4 regions of the Dorea formicigenerans genome follow, and region 4 is predicted to be linked to each of the others. Evidence: predicted binding sites of a transcription regulator. Region 4 holds the regulator's gene; each other region holds the start of a gene.
The links. The regulator Rex, encoded in region 4, represses fermentation and respiration genes when NADH is low (regulators of the CRP and FNR family bind a similar motif). The targets are predictions, from matches to a motif close to ATTGTTAANTANTTAACAAT.
Positions count from the first base shown of each region.

Region 1: NQ560_RS07210 (acyl-CoA carboxylase subunit beta) is a predicted target of Rex. The motif match lies at 2,009-2,028, and genes of this name have one in related genera.
Region 2: NQ560_RS13625 (complex I 24 kDa subunit family protein) is a predicted target of Rex. The motif match lies at 2,215-2,234, and genes of this name have one in related genera.
Region 3: NQ560_RS01960 (NAD(P)-binding protein) is a predicted target of Rex. The motif match lies at 3,521-3,540, and genes of this name have one in related genera.

Region 1 is NZ_CP102279.1:1,458,345-1,463,971, reverse strand. Features, by position in the region: gene NQ560_RS07215 (OadG family transporter subunit) at 1-452, opposite strand, end outside; gene NQ560_RS07210 (acyl-CoA carboxylase subunit beta) at 467-1,906, opposite strand; gene NQ560_RS07205 (2-isopropylmalate synthase) at 2,119-4,107, opposite strand; gene NQ560_RS07200 (sodium:solute symporter family protein) at 4,281-5,627, opposite strand, start outside.
Region 2 is NZ_CP102279.1:2,792,273-2,797,899, reverse strand. Features, by position in the region: gene NQ560_RS13640 (LysR family transcriptional regulator) at 1-438, shown strand, start outside; gene NQ560_RS13635 (YoaK family protein) at 535-1,203, shown strand; gene NQ560_RS13630 (LysR family transcriptional regulator) at 1,209-2,138, shown strand; gene NQ560_RS13625 (complex I 24 kDa subunit family protein) at 2,289-2,762, shown strand; gene nuoF (NADH-quinone oxidoreductase subunit NuoF) at 2,766-4,643, shown strand; gene NQ560_RS13615 ([FeFe] hydrogenase, group A) at 4,660-5,627, shown strand, end outside.
Region 3 is NZ_CP102279.1:362,700-368,326, forward strand. Features, by position in the region: gene NQ560_RS01940 (NAD(P)-binding protein) at 1-42, opposite strand, end outside; gene NQ560_RS01945 (formate/nitrite transporter family protein) at 76-888, opposite strand; gene NQ560_RS01950 (molybdopterin molybdotransferase MoeA) at 976-2,190, opposite strand; gene mobB (molybdopterin-guanine dinucleotide biosynthesis protein B) at 2,235-3,308, opposite strand; gene NQ560_RS01960 (NAD(P)-binding protein) at 3,644-5,476, shown strand; gene NQ560_RS01965 ([FeFe] hydrogenase, group A) at 5,470-5,627, shown strand, end outside.
Region 4 is NZ_CP102279.1:1,612,080-1,617,706, forward strand. Features, by position in the region: gene NQ560_RS07960 (bifunctional ADP-dependent NAD(P)H-hydrate dehydratase/NAD(P)H-hydrate epimerase) at 1-1,103, opposite strand, end outside; gene NQ560_RS07965 (redox-sensing transcriptional repressor Rex) at 1,184-1,825, opposite strand; gene NQ560_RS07970 (ABC-F family ATP-binding cassette domain-containing protein) at 2,029-3,954, shown strand; gene NQ560_RS07975 (NUDIX hydrolase) at 3,969-4,472, opposite strand; gene NQ560_RS07980 (NADP-dependent isocitrate dehydrogenase) at 4,488-5,627, opposite strand, start outside.

The DNA.
Region 1 (5,627 bases), 150 kb from region 4:
CCAAGTGAGAACTTCGCACTGACTGTCATACTTTCAAGGTATAAATCTTTATCAAACACAAATTCAATCGTAGCATCACGATCTTTGAACTGTGCCGGTACAGATACTGTCAGCTCATCATCTTTCGCTTCAAATGTATAATCTCCATGTCCGACATACTCACCGCATTCTTTGATTCCTGCCTGCCAGCTGTCAACTGCGCCATCAAAGCTGTCCGGTGTGAACTTCAATCCAGACATCATGAACTGATACTCTTTGCTGAATTCGTTCTGGTCGTTCCACTGTGCCAGTGTATCACTGTCTACATTCTGGCAGTAGTTTATCAGAAACTCTGTCTCCTGCTCAATCATTGCCTCATCATATTCCAAAGTAGTCTGTGTCTTACCACATCCTGTCAGGCATACGATTGCGGTCATCATCAGGCAGAGCAATAAGCTAATCTTTTTCTTCACTTTGCCTCACCTCTCTAAACTGTTCCATGCTTTTTCATCGGGCTTTCTTCTCTTTTTGTAAATAACATCTCAAATGCTCCGATGACATATTTTCTAGTGTCAGCAGGCTGGATAATTGTATCTACATAACCTCTTCTTGCTGCGGAAACCGGACTGGACTGAAGCTCGGCATATTCTTTTGCTTTCTCGTTGATTGTCTCAGCATCAGCATCTGCATACATAATTTTTGCTGCAAGATCTGCTTCCATCATTCCGATTTCTGCTGTCGGCCATGCATAGACCATATCAGCACCAAGAGATTTACTGTTCATTGTCACATAAGCACTTCCAAATGCTTTTCCGATTACAACGTTAACTTTTGGTACAGTTGCATTTGCAAATGCATAAGTTAATTTTGCTGCTGCCTTTGCAAGGCTTCTTTCTGCACACATAGTTGCTGCAAATCCTGATACATTCGTCAGTGTAAGAACCGGAATATTAAATGCATCACAGAACTCTACGAATCTGGCTGCTTTTCTTGCGCCTCTTGCAGAAAGTGCTCCATCAAACTCTTCTACAACTTCTGCATTCTCATCATAAACTTTAGATCTGTTCGCAACAGCACCAACTGTCATACCATTCAAACGAATAAAGCCTGTTACCATGTCTTTCGCATGATTCTTCTGAGTCTCAAAGAATACATGATCATCTGCGATTTCAGCAAGGGCTATTGCCGTATCTTCTGTTGCATTTTCAATCTCTGAACATGCACGATTCAGATCATCTGAACATTCTGTGTATGATGCATCTTCCTCATTATTACATGGTAAAATGCTTACTAATGTACGAATCTCTGAAAGAATCTCTTCTTCTGTTCCGACACCATCTACAAGACCTGTCTTTTCACTTTGGAATTTTGCAGAAGATGTATCACATTTATCTACTGTATTTCCTGGAATCGCATTCGGAGAATTTACGAATAACTTCGCATTCTTTTCTTCCATAAATGTAAAATCTGTAAGAGCTGGTACTAAGGACAAGCCTCCGCCACAGGTTCCGAAAATTGCTGTAATCTGTGGAATTACTCCTGATGCAAGTGATTGTTTTAAATATAATGTTCCAAATGCCTCAAGTGCGTCTGTTGCCTCCTGAAGTCTGAGACCTGCACAATCTACAAGTCCAATAACAGGAGCCCCCATCTTCATTGCCATATCATAAATGTTCGCGATCTTTCTGGCATGCATCTCACCAATTGATCCCTTCAATACTGAAGCGTCCTGGCTGTACACATATACCAGATTACCATCGATCACTCCATAACCGGTAATGACACCGTCTGCCGGAGTTTTCTTTTCCTGCATGTTGAAATCTGTTGTTCTGGCTGTTACTGCTCCGCCGATTTCAACAAAGCTGCCTGCATCAAGTAACTGTTCAATGCGATTACCTGCTGCATTTTCTGTTGCCATGTTGCCCATAATTTAGCCCTCCATTTTCTTTATTAAAATATGGTTATACCAAAATTTCGCCGAATTTATTATAACTTTTTTACCGAAAAATGGCAACGCCTACAAGGCACATTTGTTAAGGATTTGACAAATTTTGTTAATTATTTATGACTTTTGTTAAAAATCAAAAAGCGGTTTGGGCAATTAGCTCAAAACCGCTTTTATAGGTCTATAAATTCTGTTTATTTTTCATTTCTAAATTGAATTGGAGTCATATTATATGCCTTTTTGAACAATCGATTGAAATGCTCCACATTCTGATATCCGACAGATAATGCAATATTTTCCACTGTCATATTGCTGCTCTTAAGAAGTGCTCTTGCTTTCTTCATACGGATTTTCTTTACCAGTTCTCCAAATGTGACGCCGGATTTCTCCTTAATGTATTTGGAAATGTATGGTTTAGACAAGAAGAACTTCTCAGCAAGGTCATCTAATGTAATATCAATATAGTTCTCCTGAATATAATTCATAATTTCAATCATACGTGTGTCTTTACATGTATTGGAATTTCCAATCTCTTCCAGCTTATTAACTGCAACTGTGAGTGCCTCAATGGATGCCTTGATAATATCGGCGTCAATTCCAGCACCCCAGAATGTCTTTCCTTGGCAGATTATACCAACATATGCAACAGCCTTGGAGGATGATCCTTTTGTCAGAGAATGTTCCTCGTAAAAGCTCAGTTCATAGCTGACGTTGAAATACTGTTTGATTGCATTGCTGACCGCATCCAAACGTCCATTACCCGTTGCGGTGATGACCTGGCTCTCTTTCTCATGATTGATCGTAACCTCAGCTGTAATTCCATTGACCTGTTTGAAATGACACTCGTCAATATGAAATACCGGTTTTGTATTAATGTAGTTATCAGAGAAAATCTGATATACAAGTTCCGGAGTCAGCTCTTTATGTGCACGGTCAGAAATACCTTTCACAAGATATCCGACTTCCTCACGCATCTCTTTTGGAAGATTGATTCCATGGCTCTGTTTCAGAATGTAGTTCACACCACCTTTACCAGACTGGCTGTTGATGCGGATAACATCTGAATCGTATTTTCTTCCAACATCCTGTGGATCGATCGGCAGATATGGAACTGTCCATGTATCGCACTTCTTCTCTTCTCTCCACGCCATTCCTTTTGCAATAGCATCCTGATGTGATCCTGAAAATGCTGTAAATACCAGATCTCCTGCATACGGCTGACGCTCATAGACATGCATTCTTGTCAGTCTCTCATAAGTTTCGCGAATATGGTGCATATCAGTAAAATCAAGCTTTGGATCCACTCCGTGAGAGAACATATTTAAACCTAATGTCACAATATCTACATTACCGGTACGCTCTCCATTTCCAAATAATGTACCTTCGATACGGTCAGCTCCTGCCAGAATTCCAAGTTCCGCAGTTGCAACACCACAACCACGGTCATTGTGTGGATGAAGACTTAATACAACATTATCTCTGTATTTCAGGTTCTTATCTACATACTCTAACTGGCATGCAAATACATGTGGAATCGCATTTTCAACGGTTGTCGGAATATTGATGATTGCCTTGTTGTCCGCACTTGGTTTCCATACGTCTAAGACTGCATTACAAACTTCGACCGCATAATCAACCTCTGTTCCAGAGAAACTCTCCGGGCTGTATTCAAATGTAAAGTTACCATCTGTCTCATTTGCCAGCTTCAGAAGTAATTCTGCTCCATCGACTGCAATCTTCTTGATCTGCTCTTTGCTTTTTCTGAATACCTGCTCTCTCTGTGCAACAGATGTGGAGTTGTACAGATGGATCACCGCATGAGGCGCACCCTTAACAGCTTCAAATGTCTTCTTAATAATATGCTCTCTTGCCTGAGTCAGTACCTGAACGGTCACATCATCTGGGATCATATTCTTCTCAATCAGCGTTCTCATGAACTTGTACTCGGTATCGGATGCTGCCGGGAATCCAACCTCAATCTCCTTAAATCCGATATCTACTAACATCTGGAAGAACTCCAACTTTTCCTCAAGACTCATTGGCTCGATCAGCGCCTGGTTACCATCTCGCAGGTCAACACTACACCATACCGGCGGTTTTTCAATCTCTGTCTTCTTCACCCAATCATATGTGACGACCGGTGGCATAAAATAAGTCTTTTCGTACTTTTCAAAATTATTCATATCTATCATCCTTCCAAATTAATTTTCATCAAATTAGTTGTCTTTTTTTAAGACTCACTCATACTAACACAGGAATAAAAAAAAGGAAAGTGACATATTTAATCACTTTCCTTGATTTTTTTTAATATTCTTATGCTTTTTTGAGTTCAAGACTCAATTTTTCTGTCATTTTTTTACTCATCCTCAAGAGCTTCTTTTCTTGTCGTCATAACTTTCTCTTCATAACATGCAAACAGATCATCGATTACTTTCTTCGCCTGTTTCTTTGTAAAGAGACTTACAACCGGAACAAGAATAAGTCCACCGACCATAGCGATCACACCGGAATTGATTGAAGATTTGAAAATGTATCCAAGTACCGGTTCCCAGCCGCTCACATCAACTCCTCCAAGTGTAATGACAAGCTGGATTACTGCTACCGCACACCCCCATATAAAACAAACAAATGCAGAAGCTTTTGTCACGCCTTTCCAGTATAATCCATATAAGAACGGTGCCAAAAATGATCCTGCAAGAGCACCCCAGGAAACTCCCATCATCTGTGCGATAAATGTTACTTCCGGATGTGCATCTTTAAAGATTGCAATCACTGCCGATATAAAAATAAAAAATACAATAAACACTCTCATAACAAACACCTGCTTTTTCTCAGACATTTCTTTCTTAGATGCAGGCTTGATCACATCCAGTGTAAATGTAGAACTTGATGTCAGCACCAGTGATGAAAGAGTGGACATAGATGCGGATAATACAAGCACAATGACCACCGCTATGACAAGTGCCGGAAGTGTAGATAACATGGTCGGCACAATGGTGTCAAACAGCGGTTTTCCGGTGGCTGGATTGATGGTTACTTTATCTGCATACAGTCTTCCGAATCCTCCAAGGAAATAACAGCCTCCGGCAACAATAATGGCAAACACTGTGGATATAACCGTTCCTTTATGTATATCTTTCTCGCTCTTAATGGCATAAAATTTACCGACCATCTGTGGCAGCCCCCATGTTCCAAGGGAAGTCAGAATTACCACAAATAAAAGTGCCAGCGGATCCGGTCCAAGAAATGCGGTGTATGCTCCCTGCCAGCCCGCGTCGCCTGTCACAGAAGCCAACGCCTTTGTTGCCTCCTGAAATCCTCCATTGTCGGCAAGTACTGCTCCGATTACTGCGCAGATTCCAAACAGCATAATGATTCCCTGAATAAAATCATTGATCGCCGTTGCCATGTATCCACCGAAAATAACATAGAATCCAGTCAGTACCGCCATAATTAAAATAACAAGCCAGTACGGAATATCAAACACAAGTCCAAAGAGACTGGAAAGTCCATTGTATAAGGACGCCGTGTACGGAATCAGGAAAATGAATACAATGACCGATGCCGTTACCTTAAGCGGCACACTGTCAAATCTCTTACCAAAGAAATCCGGCATCGTCTTAGCATCTACATGCTGTGTCATAATACGTGTTCTTCTTCCAAGCACATTCCATGCAAGCAATGACCCGATAAATGCATTTCC
Region 2 (5,627 bases), 1.2 Mb from region 4:
GAATTTGAGATTTTATTTACGGCCAAACCACACATTTTCGTCAGTACTTCAAATCCGTTGGCAGGAAAAGAATCTGTAACGATGGAAGATTTAAAGACATACCCATATCTGTCTTTTGAACAGGGAGAACACAACTCTTTTTACTTTTCAGAGGAAATATTCAGTACTACAGAGCGTGCGAAGAATATCCGTGTACGTGACCGCGCGACACTTTTTAATTTACTGATTGGACTGAATGGATATACGGTGTGTAGTGGAGTCATTGATGAGGAACTGAACGGAGCTAATATTGTGGCAGTACCTTTAAAAGAAGAAGGAGATATGGAGATTGGAATTCTGACGCACCACAGAATTCGTGGGAGCCGGATGAGTGAATTTTATATTCAGGCTCTGCGAAAATATATCAGCTGGAAGAATGCCGAGGCATTCTTGATATAAAATTTATATACCGGCAAAACGGTGAAATTGACTTTTGACATGTGCATCTATATAATAGGAAACTGAAAATACAAAGGATGAGTAGAGGTGTTACACATGGTCGGTAAGAATTTTTCGGGAAAGCAGATGTCAGAGGCATTTATAAACAGTGCATTTCTGGCGTTATCAGGAGGTTTTCAGGACGCTTATACATATAATACGAGAAATGAAGTTTTTTCTAACGCGCAGACAGGAAATGTAGTATTGATGAGTCAGCATTTTATGACCGGAGACTGGAAAGCCGGAGTACGATATTTGCTGCCTCTTATAGCATTTGTTCTTGGAGTTTTCGTGGCAGATCAGATTCAGATGCGGTATAAATATGCCAGACGGCTTCACTGGAGGCAGGGGATTCTGCTTGCAGAGATCGTCATATTATTTGTCGTAGGATTTATTCCGCACAGTCTGAATATGACAGCGACGATTTTTGTGTCCTTTGCCTGTGCAATGCAGGTGCAGACATTCCGGAAGATGGGTGGTTATTCCTATGCAAGTACCATGTGTATCGGCAACTTAAGAAGTGGAACAGCAGCATTTTCTCATTATCTGCAGGATAAAAAAACAGAGCAGTTAAAGCAGGCCGCTTATTATTTTGGAATTATCTTTTTATTTGCAATCGGAGCAGGACTTGGCGGCAACTTGACAGAACATTTTGGAATCCATATGATCTGGATTTCCTGTATTCTTCTGGGACTCAGCTTTTTATTAATGTTTGAGAGTGAGTGATAAAAATGAATATAACAGAGTTAAGATATATCATTGAAATTGCACAGTGTGGTTCGGTGAGCGCGGCATCCAAGCGTTTGTATGTTGCACAGCCGAACATCAGTAAGGCAATCCGGAATCTGGAAGAGGAATATCAGATCCAGCTCTTCGTGCGGACAGCGAGGGGAATGGTTCCTACCAGGGAAGGGCAGCAGTTTATTGCGCAGGCGAGACAGGTCATTCAGGAAATTGAAGGGTTGAACCGTAAATTCCCGGGAAATAAAAAAGGGACTGATGTAGAGATGAAAATTTCTATACCAAGAGCCAGCTATGCATCTTATGCATTTGGAAAGTATGTAGAGCAGGTGAGAGATGCAGAAGAGCTGAGACTGCATATCCGGGAGTGCAATTCTGTCCAAGCGCTGGACAATCTTACAAAGAAGCATTACAATCTTGCGCTGATCCGGATGGAAGACAAATATGAAGAATATTACTATTCCATTATTCATTTAAGAGGTCTGGAATATGAAAAAATCATGGATTTCCAGTATCGTCTTGTTGTTAATGAGAATGATCCGCTGGCAACGAAAAAACTGAATGGATATGAAGATCTGGAACCTTATATCGAGCTGATACACGGAGATTCCAGACTGCCGAACGGGGAGTATCTGGACATTAAGGAAACGCCGGAGAATCAGAATGCACACAGACGGATTCATGTATATGAGCGAGGCAATCAGTTTATGCTTCTGAAAGATATACCGGGAACCTATATGTGGGTGTCACCGATTCCGGAAGAACTTCTCCGAAGAAATGGACTGGCACAGCGTAAGATAGAATGGCAGCAGCGGCGGATGAAAGATGTTATGGTATATCCGGGCAGAAAGTTTCTGGGTGAAGATGAACGGGAGTTTATCCGGCAGCTGAAGAAAGAAGCAATAGAAGTCTCAAAATAGCGAGGCTTCTTTTTTTGACCTTTAAAGTTACTTGAAACTAATAAATATATGTAAAAGTATATATCACTCATGCTTTATTGATATTTTCATGGCAATAAAAATTGAGATAAAATAGAAATAGAATAAATTTGATTCATGAGGAGGTTTTTTATGTTAGACGCATCTTATTACGAGAAGACAGATGAGATTATTGCCTGTCACACGCGTGAAGAGCGGTCGCTGATTCCGATTATCCAGGATATTCAGGAGGAATACCGCTATCTTCCACCGGAATTATTAAGTTATGTGGCCGGAAAAATTGGCATTTCAGAAGCAAAGGCTTTCAGCGTTGCAAGTTTTTATGAGAACTTCTCGTTTGAAGCAAAGGGCAAATATGTTATTAAAGTCTGTGATGGTACGGCCTGTCATGTGCGTAAATCAATTCCGATACTGGAAGGATTATATAAAGAGCTGGGGCTTAATAAAGATAAACACACAACAGATGATCAGTTATTTACAGTAGAGACCGTTTCCTGTCTTGGCGCATGCGGACTTGCACCGGCAGTCATGATCAATGACGAGGTGTATGGTAAGATGACACCGGAAAAAATGAGTGAATTAATCAAAAAACTGCGGGAGGAATAACAGATGAAACTGGAAAACAGAACACAACTTACACTCCTGCGTGAACAATGCCAGGAGAAGAGAAATAAAGAAACATGTAAGATACTGGTCTGTGGAGGGACCGGATGTCTTGCAGGTGGTTCTGACAAAATCTTTGACAGATTCAGTGAACTGACAGCGGGTATGGATCATGTTGAGGTCAGAATCGGAGCAGAGATTGCACATGGAGAACATGTCGGCGTAAAGAAAAGTGGATGTCATGGCTTTTGCGAGATGGGTCCGCTTGTCAGAATTGAACCTTATAATTATCTCTACTTAAAAGTAAAGCTGGAAGACTGTGAAGAAATCTTTGAAAAGTCAGTCCTCCATGGAGAGCCAGTCACACGTCTGATGTACAAGCAGGATAATGAGGTCTATCAGACTCAGGAAGAAATTCCATTCTATGCAAAACAGACAAGACTTGTTCTGAAAAACTGCGGCCACATTGATGCAGAACATATTGAGGATGCACTGGCAGTAGGTGCATATGAAGCATTTGAAAAAGCTGTATTTGAGATGACGCCGGAGGCCGTAATCAAGACGATTACCCAGTCAAATCTGCGTGGACGTGGAGGCGCTGGTTTCCAGACTGGAAGAAAATGGTCCCAGGTTGCCGGACAGAAAGAAAAGATCCGTTATGTCGTCTGCAATGGTGATGAAGGAGATCCGGGAGCATTCATGGACAGAAGCATCATGGAAGGAGATCCGCACCGCATGATCGAAGGTATGATGATTGCAGCCTATGCGGTACAGGCACAGGAAGGATATATTTATGTCCGTGCGGAATATCCGCTGGCAGTCAGCAGACTTCGCATTGCAATCAGACAGGCAGAAGAGCTTGGAATTCTGGGAGACAATATTTTGGGAACAGGATTTAGCTTCCATTTACATATCAACCGTGGAGCAGGAGCTTTCGTATGTGGTGAGGGCTCAGCCCTGACAGCATCCATTGAAGGTAAGCGTGGAATGCCGCGTGTAAAACCGCCTAGAACCGTTGAAAAGGGATTGTTTGGAAAACCGACGGTTCTGAATAATGTTGAGACTTATGCGAATGTACCGATGATCGTGAAGCATGGAGCTGACTGGTATACAGGAATCGGAACACCGGAAAGTCCGGGAACGAAAGCATTTGCCCTGACGGGAAATGTAAATAATACTGGTCTGATCGAGGTGCCGATGGGTATTACGTTAAGAGAGATCATCTTTGATATTGGCGGCGGAATCCGTGATGGCAAGAAATTTAAAGCTGTTCAGATCGGAGGACCATCAGGAGGATGTCTGACAGAATCACAGCTGGACAGTAAGATGGACTTTGATTCACTGACGAAGATTGGTGCCATGATCGGTTCTGGCGGACTGGTTGTTATGGATGAGAATACCTGTATGGTTGAAGTTGCAAGATTCTTTATGAATTTTACGCAGCGTGAAAGTTGTGGAAAATGTGTACCATGCCGTGAGGGAACGAAGCGTATGCTGGAGATTCTGGAGCGTATCGTTGCCGGAGAAGGAAGAGAAGGGGACATCGAAGAGCTGGAAGAGTTAGCTGATATGATTGAAAACACAGCTCTCTGCGGTCTTGGAAAGAGTGCGCCAAAACCGGTAATCAGCACGATTCAGGCATTCCGGGAAGAATATGAAGAGCATATCCGTGATAAGAAATGCCGTGCCGGTATCTGTGCAAATCTCCGGAATTATAAGATCAATCCGGAAAAATGTAAGGGATGCTCCAAGTGTGCAAGAAATTGTCCGGTTGGTGCCATTACAGGCAAGATTAAATCACCGTATGTGATCGACAGCGCAAAATGTATCAAATGTGGAGCATGTTTAGAGAATTGTTCCTTTGGTGCAGTCTATACAGAATAACCGAGGAGGAAAGAATATGGGATCAATGATGATTGATGGACGGCGTGTGGAATTCACGGATGAACCAAACGTTCTGGCCGTTATCCGCAAAGCCGGAATAGATATACCAACATTATGCTACCATTCTGAATTATCCATTTACGGTGCATGCCGTCTTTGTACTGTAGAAAATGAATGGGGAAAGACGTTTGCTTCCTGTTCAGAAAAACCGAAGGACGGAATGGTCATTTATACGAATACACCAAGACTGATAAAATACAGAAAGCAGATTATAGAATTGCTTTTAGCATCGCACTGCAGAGATTGTACAACCTGTATCAAGAGTGGGGAATGTCATCTCCAGGATCTTGCACACAGGCTGGGAGTGCACGATGTCCGATTTGAGAATACAAAAGAGCCACATCCGATTGATGACAGTTCACCAGCAATTGTACGTGATCCAAATAAATGTATTCTCTGTGGTGACTGTGTGCGTATGTGCGACAATGTACAGGGAGTAAATGCCATTGATTTTGCCTATCGTGGAACAGAAGCAATTGTATCTCCTGCATTTAATAAGCCAATTGCCCAGACAGACTGTGTAAACTGTGGACAGTGCCGTGTTGTCTGTCCGACCGGAGCAATCAGTATCAAGACGAATATTGATGTTGTCTGGGATGCGCTTGCTGATAAAGATACCATTGTAATTGCCCAGATTGCACCGGCTGTACGTGTGGCAGCAGGTGAGGAATTCGGAATTCCAAAGGGTGAGAATGTGATGGGGAAACTGGTCGGAGTTCTTCACAGACTTGGCTTTGATGAGGTCTATGACACAGCATATGGAGCTGATTTGACAGTTATGGAAGAGTCGAAAGAATTTATGGAGAGATTCAACGCAGGAGAAAATCTTCCGTTATTTACCTCATGCTGTCCGGCGTGGGTGAAATTCTGCGAGAACCGTTATCCGGAATTTGTTCCACATCTGTCTAGCTGCCGTTCACCACA
Region 3 (5,627 bases), 1.2 Mb from region 4:
CACGTCATAACCTGACGGATCAGCAAGATATAATTTGCTCATAATTTTCCCTTTCTAAATTCAATAAAGATTTTTTTAGTCGTCTTTTAAGTAAACGAACCAGTAGGCAAGACCTACCAAAACTGCTCCGCCGATAATGTTCCCCAACGTTACCGGAAGAAGATTTTTGGTGAACATAGCTCCCCATGTAAGGCCAGATACGTCAGCGCCGGCAGCAGTTGCAGCTTCAAGATAGGCTGCATTTCCCTTAGCAAAAATACCGGCAGCAATATAGTACATATTGGCTACGCTATGCTCGAATCCACATAAAACGAACATCATGATTGGAAAGAACAATCCGATGATCTTGGAAGACACCTGCTTGGCAGCAAATGAAATCCATACAGCGATACATACAAGGAAATTACATGCAATTCCGCGAAGAAATGCATCGCCAAAGGAGAGTGATACCTTACCGGCAGCAGTGCTGATCATAGAAGCAGCAAGACCGTTGTTAAAAAGACCAGCCTGATGGCTGAATACACAGATTGCAGCAACACCAATTCCACCGACCATATTGCCAAGGTATACAACTACCCAGTTCTTCAGCATTCCGCCAAGAGTGATCTCTTTTTTGCAGAGCGGAATAACCAGAAGACAATTACCTGTGAACAGTTCACTTCCAGCGAGGAGTACCATAGTCAGTCCTCCTGGGAAGATGCATGCTCCAAGAAACTTGCCTACAGATGCCAGCGGAATAGATACAGCGGCTGCAGTAGAAGCAACGCCTCCAAATGCGATAAAGATTCCGGCCAGTATTCCAAGAACGAACATCTTGGCGACCGGAGTGTTTACCTTCCCCTTTCCGATAGCAATATAATTGTTAGCAATTTCTTTTGGTGAATTCATAACAAATTCCTCCCTTCCCCTAAAATTTTATTTCTAATATATATGATGCCGGCAAAAAGTTACGTAAAAACATCGTTTGCCCTGATATCATAATATATAGACTTCAAGCTTGTCGCCTGCCGCAAGAGGTTTACTTCCGGCAGGAATGACGGCCAGCAGATCACAATCGCTCATGGAAGAAACAGAACCATTGTGCTGGTTGCTAAGTGGGGTGAAATATAACATACCATTTTTGAAATCTGAATGACCTTTTAAAATTCTAGTCACAGGACTTGATTTTTTAAAATCAACCCCAAGATAAGCAGTTGCCTGTGAAAACGTGATGTCAGATCTTCCCGAGAGTTTTCTCATAAATGGAAAGCCGACACACAACAGACCTGTTGCGGCAGCACCCGGATTACCGGATAAGCCCAGAATGACTTTTCCGTCTTTAAATGCACCAAGCATTGCACCGCCCGGTTTGAATTTTAACCGGTGGAAGAGAAGGTCGCCCCCAATGCGACGTATCACTTCCGGCATATAGTCGAAATCACCGGCAGATACACCGCCTGTCGTGATTACGATATCATTGGTCTTGAGGGCGTCGAGTACGGCCCGACACAGGGAATCCAGATCATCACTGACCGTGTTAAGGTAGTTGGCAGTCATATGATGTTTTTGAATGTAACCGCCTAAAAGATATGGATTCGTATTATAAATCTTACCGTATTCTAAAGGAGAACCTGTATTCAAAAGTTCGCTTCCGGTACTGATAAGCCCGATGGAGAGCTTTTTATAGACCCCAATTTCAGCAATCCCCTGTCCGGCAATCAGTGCCAGGTCAGAAGCGGTAAGTATTTTGCCTTTTGGAACAAGCAAAGTTCCGGCTGCAACATCTTCCCCAGGTGGAATGATGTTTGCGGAGGTAACGGGCGCCGTTAATGTAACCGTATTCTCAGTAAAGGAAGTGCGCTCATGCATGATAATGGCATCGGCACCTTCCGGAACTGGTGCGCCGGTCATGATCCGTGCAGCTTTTCCTTCTGTGATTGGATAGGTTGGAACACTTCCGGCAGGAATTACCCCGGTAACGTCTAAAGTCACAGGATGTTCCGGTGAAGCAGCGGCTGTGTCAGCCTGACGAAGTGCATATCCATCATATGCGCTTTTGGCAAAAGAAGGCACCGGAATTTTAGCTGTAATATCTTCTGCAAGAATTCGTTCAAAAGCATCTTGTAGTAAAATGTGTTCTATCGTCTGAGTTTCTGGTTTTGCCAGATTCAGGAGACAGTCAGATGCTTCTTTTAAAGTCTGAATGTTCATATGTATGTTTTCCTTATTTTTCCTTATATAAATGTATCGATTATTTATAAATGTTTTAAATCTCCGTTATGATAATGTTGTAATATACAGTCAGCGATAGCTTCGATATTATCCCGACAATAAACGGGTGTATCTTGTATCAACTGTTCGGTTGAAAAATCAGCAGTGATATAGGAGATACAATTAGAAGCAGAAGCGAGTAAGCTGTTATTTTGTTCATCACTTCCAGTCAATAATATAAGCTTTGGATAATCGCTCCATTTGAAGCCTTCTAAAAGAACAAGATCAGCATCACCGACAAGCCCCGCAATTGCAGATTCCTGTAAAGGTTCCCGTTTTACAACGGAATATTTGTCGTTATCATAGACGATGGAAGCACTCACGCCTGCCTGCCAGAACCGATAACTGTCTGTTCCGGGAGAATCAGGTTCGAAAGAATGTCCGTCATGTTTGACTGTGGCGACCTTAAGTCCCCGGTGGATCAGCTCTGGGATTAATCGTTCCATTAAAGTGGTTTTTCCGGAGTTTTTAAATCCAGAAATGGCCAGGCAGCTTTTTGCAGTCAGTTTTTGGTATTCCTCTGGTGTATTGATATTCTGTAGCTGCCAGGAATCTTCTTCTACGTGATAAAAATGAACCTTTAAGTTGTTCAAAGCATCCATGATCCGAAGATTTCCATTATCCAAGCACCTCTTTAGTACAGGGGTGCAGCTTTTGCGATAAATACCACACAGGGGGTGGATCCGATCATCCGCCGTGACACAGATAAGTGCATCAGTATCAGAATGTTTCATGACTTCCTGAAGGTGATGAGCCAGTGTTCCGGAAAAAAGAGGAACGTCACAGGGAAGAACGAGCAGCGCATCCGACTCGCAGACAGATAAGGCACTGTAAAGTCCGCTCATAGGACCGCAATCTGAATATCGGTCATCAATCATTGAATAAGGGATTTCCGGATGCCGGGCGGCATCATCGACTGAAACCAGAATCTCAGGAAAATCGCGTAGTTCAAAAATCAGTTTGTCGAGAAATGTTGTTCCATTAAGTCTCAGAGAGGATTTCCGATATCCCATCCGACGGCTTTTTCCTCCTGCCAGTATCAGGCAGCCTGTGTTCATCTGTATCACCTCGTGTTGTATTTATCTATAAACAAGCGCGCTTATAGGCGTTTCTTTCGGTTAATTATAGCATTTGAAATTTAAAACCACAAGGAAAGATATATGTTTCACAGGATTGATAAAATTGGGACGGGTTTTAAATGAAACTAACTAAATTATATTTAGAAAATATAAGGACGTTTATAAAAAGAAACTATAGAAAAGACGTTGCTATTGATAAAAAAATAGCATTGTGACTAATTTAGATAAAAGTATTTACAAAATTTTATCTAAATGTTACAATATGACCGTTACTTATTCTAAAAACAATCGGTAGAGAGGGAAGGAATAAAAAAATGAGTAGATTAACGATCGATACTCCTAGCAGGGCAGACCTTGTTATGGAGCAGCTCTACAAGGATCTTGAGCGCAGAATCGAATCAAGCCCACCGGGATTATGTCCAGTAGACTTGTCTCGCGCATTTTTGGAGTTATGCCATGCTCAGACTTGTGGAAAATGTGTACCTTGCCGTGTCGGTCTTGGTCAGTTGAATCACCTGATCAGAAAGGTACTGAACGGCAACGCAACAATGGAGACACTTGATACTATGGAGCAGACAGCAAAGTCTATTATGGAGTCTGCCGACTGTGCGATTGGATATGAGGCAGCGCATATGGTATATAAGGGACTGATCGGATATCGCGATGATTATATCGAGCATATCAAGAACGGACGCTGTACCTGTACATATAATCAGCCGGTACCATGTGTATCCTTATGTCCTGCACATGTTGATATTCCGGGATATGTAGCGTTAGTTGGGGAAGGACGCTATGCAGATGCAATCCGTCTGATCCGTAAGGATAATCCATTCCCGACAACATGTGGATTTATCTGTGAGCATCCATGTGAGGCAAGATGCCGTCGTAACATGATTGATGATTCTATTAATATCCGTGGCCTGAAACGAGTGGCAGCAGACTTTGCAGGGGAAGTAGAGCCGCCAAAATGTGCACCAGGCACAGGTAAGAAAATTGCTGTATTAGGAGGAGGCCCGGGAGGACTCAGTGCAGCTTATTATCTGCAGCTTATGGGACATCAGACAACGGTATATGAGATGCTTCCAAAGCTTGGAGGTATGCTCCGCTATGGTATTCCGAACTACAGACTTCCGAAAGACCGTCTGGACGAGGATATCAATGCAATCTTAAAGACAGGAGTAGAAGTAAAATACGGTCTTAAGATCGGTGAAGATATTACAATCCAACAGCTTCGCAGTGAGTACGATGCTGTTCTGATTACAATTGGAGCAAGTACAGATAAGAAACTTGGACTGGAAGGCGAAGATGCAGACGGAGTCATCTCAGCAGTACAGTTCTTAAGAGATGTAGGAAAAGACGAAGCACTTGACCTGACTGGAAAAGAAGTCGCAGTTGTCGGTGGTGGTAATGTATCTATGGATGCAGTCCGTACAGCCAAAAGACTGGGTGCTAAGAAAGTCAGCATTGTATATAGAAGAAGAGTTGCAGATATGACAGCTCTTCCGGCAGAGATTGAAGGAGCAATTGCAGAGGGAATTGAAGTACAGACTCTGAAGGCCCCGGCATCTCTGGATATTGATGAAAATCATCACATTAAAGGAATGTATGTTACACCGCAGATGATCAGTGAGATCAAAGGCGGACGTGCAAGCGTAAAAGCAACAGGAGAGCCAGATCAGTATATTCCATGTGATATCCTTGTTGTGGCAATTGGTCAGAATATTGAGACAGATCATTTCGCAGAAGCAGGAATTCCGGTAGAGCGTGGTAAGATCGTGACAACTGCAGGAGGAGATTTCCTGGATATGCCAGGTGTATTTGCAGGAGGAGACTGTGCAAGTGGTCCGGCTACTGTGATCAAAGCGATTGCAGCAGCAAAAGTTGTAGCTGCCAACATTGATGAATATCTTGGATATCATCATGAGATTTCCTGTGATGTAGAGATTCCGAAAGCAAGCCTTCATGACAGAGTACCTTGCGGACGTGCAGAACTTACAGAGCGCGAGGCATGTGAGAGAGTCTGTGATTTTGAAGGAGTGGAGAACTGCATGACCGAAAAAGAAGCAAAACAGGAAGCTTGCCGCTGTCTGCGCTGCGATCATTTCGGATATGGAATATTTAAAGGAGGCAGAGAAAAATTATGGTAAATCTTACAATAGATGGAAGACAGATTTCAGTAGAAGAGAATACCACAATTATGGAAGCTGCCAGATCCGTTGGTATTCAGATTCCGAGTCTTTGTTATCTCAAAGGCATCAATGAAATAGGCGCCTGTCGCGTGTGTGTGGTAGAGCTGGA
Region 4 (5,627 bases):
TCACAATCTGCACCACACAGATAATCCATATGTTCAGACAAAATATTGAGTCCGTCTGCATCTATGACACAAGGTTTCTTTGTATATGCAATGGTTTCTTTTAAAATCTTCCTTGCAGTCTTCTTTGTTCCAAGTCCGGAACCTATAGCTACGACATCTGCCCAGTCGATCAAGCGATGTAGTTCATTGACATCATATTTTTCATAAGTTGTAATAATCGCTTCCGGGATCTGGCTCTGTAAGATCACGAGATTCTCTTTAGCAGTATAGATCTGCACCAGCCCGGTACCTGTCCTGTAAGCTGCAAGTGCGCCAAGATATGCAGCACCTGACATACCTTTGCTTCCGGTGATCATAAGAAGCTTTCCGTAAGTTCCTTTATTGGAGTCCGCATTTCGTTTCGGAAGAAGTGCTGCATAATCACTGCCCTCCAGTGTACAAACTGTTTCCTCATCTCTTTCCAGTGGAAGTGATACAATTCCGATATCCTCGGATACACAGATTCCTGCATAACTTCTTCCCGGATCAAGTACAAGACCAACTTTCGTCTCCTGAATTGTCACAGTATAGTCTGCACGCACTGCAGTTCCTAATACATTTCCTGTAGTTGCGCAAATTCCGGAAGGAATATCCACGGACATACGGACTGCATCAGACTGATTCACACACTCTATAATCTGTGCATATCTGCCTCCAACCTCCCGGCAAAGTCCAACTCCAAAAATTGCATCGATAATTAAAGTATACGGTTCACTTTCAAATGCTTCTTGCTCAAACTGCTCCTTAAACTGTGCCCCTGTATTTTTCAACTGTTCTATCTGATGGGCAGTCTCTGGTGTGCAGTGATTTCTGTTTCCGACCAGAACTGCTGTTACGTCACACCCTTCCCATGCAAACATTCTGGCAATCGCAAAGCCGTCCCCGCCATTATTTCCAGAACCACAGAGGACACATATTTTATTTAAATTAATTTTCCAGTCTTTAATGTGATCTACACATGCTCTGGCAGCCCGTTCCATAAGTTCCAGGGATGGGATTTTAAGTTCATTTATCGTAAATGAATCTGCCGTTTTCATCTGTTTAGCATCTGGCAAATATCTCATAGTTTTGATTCCTCCTGATAGAAAGAAACGTGCAAAGCCAGGATGCTATCTGAACAAACCTGTCTTTACACGTTATCTCCTTAATTATGTTCTTCCTTGTAGCGGCATATATTATATGACAGCCTCATCAGACTCTCGGATAAATGTACATTCTCAACAATCACACTTTCCGGGAGATTCAGATCTGTATGTGCAAAATTCCATATTCCGTGAACATTGTGTTCTGCCAGAAATTTTGCAACTTTGATTGACTCATCCTTTGGAATCGTCAATGCTGCAATATCGATACTGTTCTCATCTACAAATTTCGGAAGCTCGTCCATCATCTGAATTGGAACACCACGAACTTCCTGCCCGTCAAGCTCCGGATTGATATCAAACAATCCTTTTAAGATAAATCCACGCTTTTCAAATGACGCATAGTTCGCAAGTGCACGCCCCAAATTACCAGCACCAATAATAATAATATTATGATCCTGTTCCAATCCAAGAATTTTTCCGATTTCTGAGTACAGATATTTTACATTATAGCCATATCCCTGTTGTCCGAATCCGCCAAAATTGTTAAGATCCTGACGAATCTGGGAAGCTGTGACTTTCATTCTTTTACTAAGCTCATTGGAAGAGATTCGTTCTACTCCCTGCTCGATTAGCTCCCCAAGGTATCTATAATATCTGGGTAATCTACGGATAACTGCCTGTGAAATTCCCCTGTTTTGCATGATCCGTACCTCCTTCCTTCAAAAATTTCTACTCATTATTATAGGCAATCGTTAGTATAATGTCAAACTTTTTAGTTGTTTTTTGTAGTATTTTCGTTATAATAGTATAAGATGATGCCAAAATTATGCGGTCGCAGCGCCGGACGCAGCCCTGCGGCATCTTTATTTCTCAAAATCACAGGATTTTTATCAAGGAGGATAGGATGATACTTGCATGTCACAATATCGAAAAAGCCTTTGGAGAAGAAGTAATTGTCTCCGGCGGCTCCTTTCATATAGAAGACCACGAAAAAGCAGCTCTCGTAGGACCGAACGGTGCCGGAAAGACAACACTTCTTAAGATGATCGTTGGTGAGATACAGGCGGACGGCGGCAATGTTGTTCTGACACGCGGCAAGACGATGGGATATCTGGCACAGCATCAGGATATGAATAATGACCATACGATCTATCAAGAGGTGCGCACAGCAAAAGCCGATATTCTCGACATGGAGCGGCAGATTCGTGAGATCGAACAGGAAATGAAGCATTTAAGCGGAGAACGTCTGGAAGAACGTATGAATACATACCAGCGGCTTACAGCAGCATTCGAACGTGAAAATGGATACGCCTGCGAAAGTGAGATCACTGGTGTTTTAAAAGGACTTGGATTTACAGAAGAAGAATTCGCAAAACCGGTCGCGACTTTATCCGGAGGTCAGAAAACCCGTGTCTCTCTCGGAAAACTGCTCCTCACAAAGCCGGATATTCTGCTTTTGGACGAGCCAACCAACCATTTGGATTTAAATTCCATCTCATGGCTGGAAACTTATCTTCTGAATTATCCCGGTGCAGTACTGATTGTCTCTCATGACCGGTATTTTCTGAACCGGGTTGTAACAAAAGTCGTCGAGATCGAACTGGGCAAGCTTACCACTTTCATGGGCAATTATACAGATTACGCCAAGAAAAAGGAAATGCTCCGTGAAGCCAGAATGAAAGAATATCTGAACCAGCAGCAGGAAATTAAGCATCAGGAAGCGGTCATTGAAAAGCTCCGCTCCTTCAACCGTGAAAAATCCATCAAGCGTGCAGAAAGCCGTGAAAAGATGCTGGATAAGATGACCCCGGTTGAAAAACCGATGGAACTGCATACAGATATGCACTTAACACTGGAACCTTCCTGTGTCAGCGGTAATGATGTCTTAATTGTCGAGCATTTAAGCAAGGCATTTCCACCACAGATTTTATTTGAAAATGTCAGCTTCGAAATCAAGCGAGGGGAACATGTCGCGATCATTGGAGACAATGGAACCGGAAAAACAACAATCCTTAAGATTTTAAATCAGGTACTTAAAGCTGATTCTGGAAGTTTCCGTCTCGGTTCTAATGTAAAGATTGGTTATTACGATCAGGAACATCACGTTCTGCATATGGAAAAAACTATTTTCCAGGAGATTTCCGATGACTATCCTAATCTTAATAACACGCAGATCCGTAAAGTGCTGGCAGCATTTTTATTTACCGGAGATGATGTATTTAAACTTATTAGTGACTTAAGCGGTGGCGAACGTGGACGCGTGTCCCTTGCAAAGCTGATGCTTTCTGAAGCGAACTTCCTGATTCTCGATGAGCCGACCAACCATCTGGATATTACATCAAAAGAGATTCTGGAACATGCACTGAATAATTACACAGGAACGGTTCTTTATGTTTCACACGACCGTTACTTTATCAATCAGACTGCAACACGTATCATGGATCTTGTTAATCATACGTTTGTAAATTATATTGGAAATTATGATTATTATCTTGAGAAAAAAGAAGAACTGACAGCCGCATATTCCAATACGTCTCGCTTAGAAAATAATTCCTCTTCTGCAGCTGCTGACTTGGCCTCCGATTCAAAGTTAAGCTGGCAGGAACAAAAAGAAGCTCAGGCAAAAGAACGGAAACGCGCTAATGAATTCAAAAAGACAGAAGAACGGATTGGTGTTCTGGAAGATAGAAGTGCTGAAATTGATACTCTAATGTCGCAGGAGGAAGTTTATACGAATTCAGTAAAATGTCAGGAACTTGCAAAAGAACATGCAGAAATTGACGCTGAACTTGAAACTTTATATGAAAAATGGGAAGAGCTGGCCGAATAAGCCAGCTCATTTTTCTACTCTTCAAAAACACGTTTGATACTATCATAATGCAGGAAGATTCCTTCGTCAGCCAGAGCCTTGATCTCATCAGCTGTTGCAATCTTATATCCTGCAGTCTCTTCTGTCTGAAGATGCAGGTCTTCTTCTTTAAAATCCTTCTCAAAACGATAGACATCTACAAAATAATTGTCGCCTTCTCCAGGATTTTCTCTGTGATAGGTAAACATATAACCGCCCACACAGCCATTTACATCCAATCCTGTTTCTTCCAGTACCTCACGACGTACCGCTTCCTCGGAGCTTTCACCTGCCTGTGCAGCGCCTCCGGAAACTTCCCACCAGCCTGGTGCCCATGCCTTTGTCAGAACGCGGCGGGTAATCAGATATTTCCCATCTGGACGGCGGATCACACCTAACACTGTCAAGTGATACTCATCCTCTTTCAGGCACCAGTCATTGCGCTTCATTTTTCGCCCGGTCAGCTGTTTGTTTTTATCATAAATATCCCAGTATTCCATGCATTTCAACTCTTTCTATACTAACTTTTCAGCAATCGCTTTAATAAAGTCTTCACTGTTTAACACTGTTGGATTCGGAAGTGTTGTGATAAGAGCCAGATCTTTTGTCATCTTTCCTTCCTCAATTGTATCAATCGTTGCCTTCTCTAATTTATCTGCAAAATCCATCAGCTCCTGATTTTGATCCAGTTCACCACGTTTACGAAGAGCTCCGCTCCATGCAAAGATTGTTGCAACAGAGTTAGTAGAAGTTTCTTCGCCTTTCAAATGCTTGTAATAATGACGCTGTACTGTACCGTGAGCAGCTTCATACTCGTAATATCCTTCTGGTGATACAAGCACGGATGTCATCATGGCAAGAGAACCAAATGCAGAAGAAATCATATCGCTCATAACATCTCCATCATAGTTCTTGCATGCCCAGATGTAGCCTCCTTCAGATTTCATAACACGCGCTACAGCATCGTCGATCAATGTGTAGAAATATTCGATACCGGCTTCATCGAATTTTTCTTTATATTCTGAATCAAAGATTTCCTGGAAAATGTCTTTGAATGTGTGGTCATATTTCTTAGAAATTGTATCTTTTGTTGCGAACCAGAGATCCTGCTTTGTGTCTAATGCGTAATTGAAGCAGCTTCTGGCAAAGCTCTCGATAGAACCACAGAGGTTATGAATTCCCTGAGCAACCCCTGGTCCGTCATATTTGTGGACAAGTTCTTTGATCTGTGTTCCATCATCTCCTGTATACACAAGCTCTACCTTTCCAGGTCCAGGAACTTTGATTTCTGTATTTTTATATACATCACCATAAGCATGTCTTGCAATGGTAATTGGCTTTTTCCAATTTTTAACGCATGGCTCGATTCCTTTTACAACGATCGGTGCACGGAATACCGTTCCATCTAAAATTGCACGGATGGTACCATTCGGGCTTTTCCACATTTCCTTCAGATTATACTCTGGCATACGCGCAGCATTCGGTGTAATTGTTGCACATTTTACTGCTACTTTGTACTTCTTTGTTGCTTCTGCGGAATCAAATGTAACCTGATCATTCGTCTCATTACGATGTTCAAGTCCAAGATCATAGTAATCTGTATTTAACTCAATAAATGGATTCAGAAGATGTTCTTTGATCATCTTCCAGAGAAT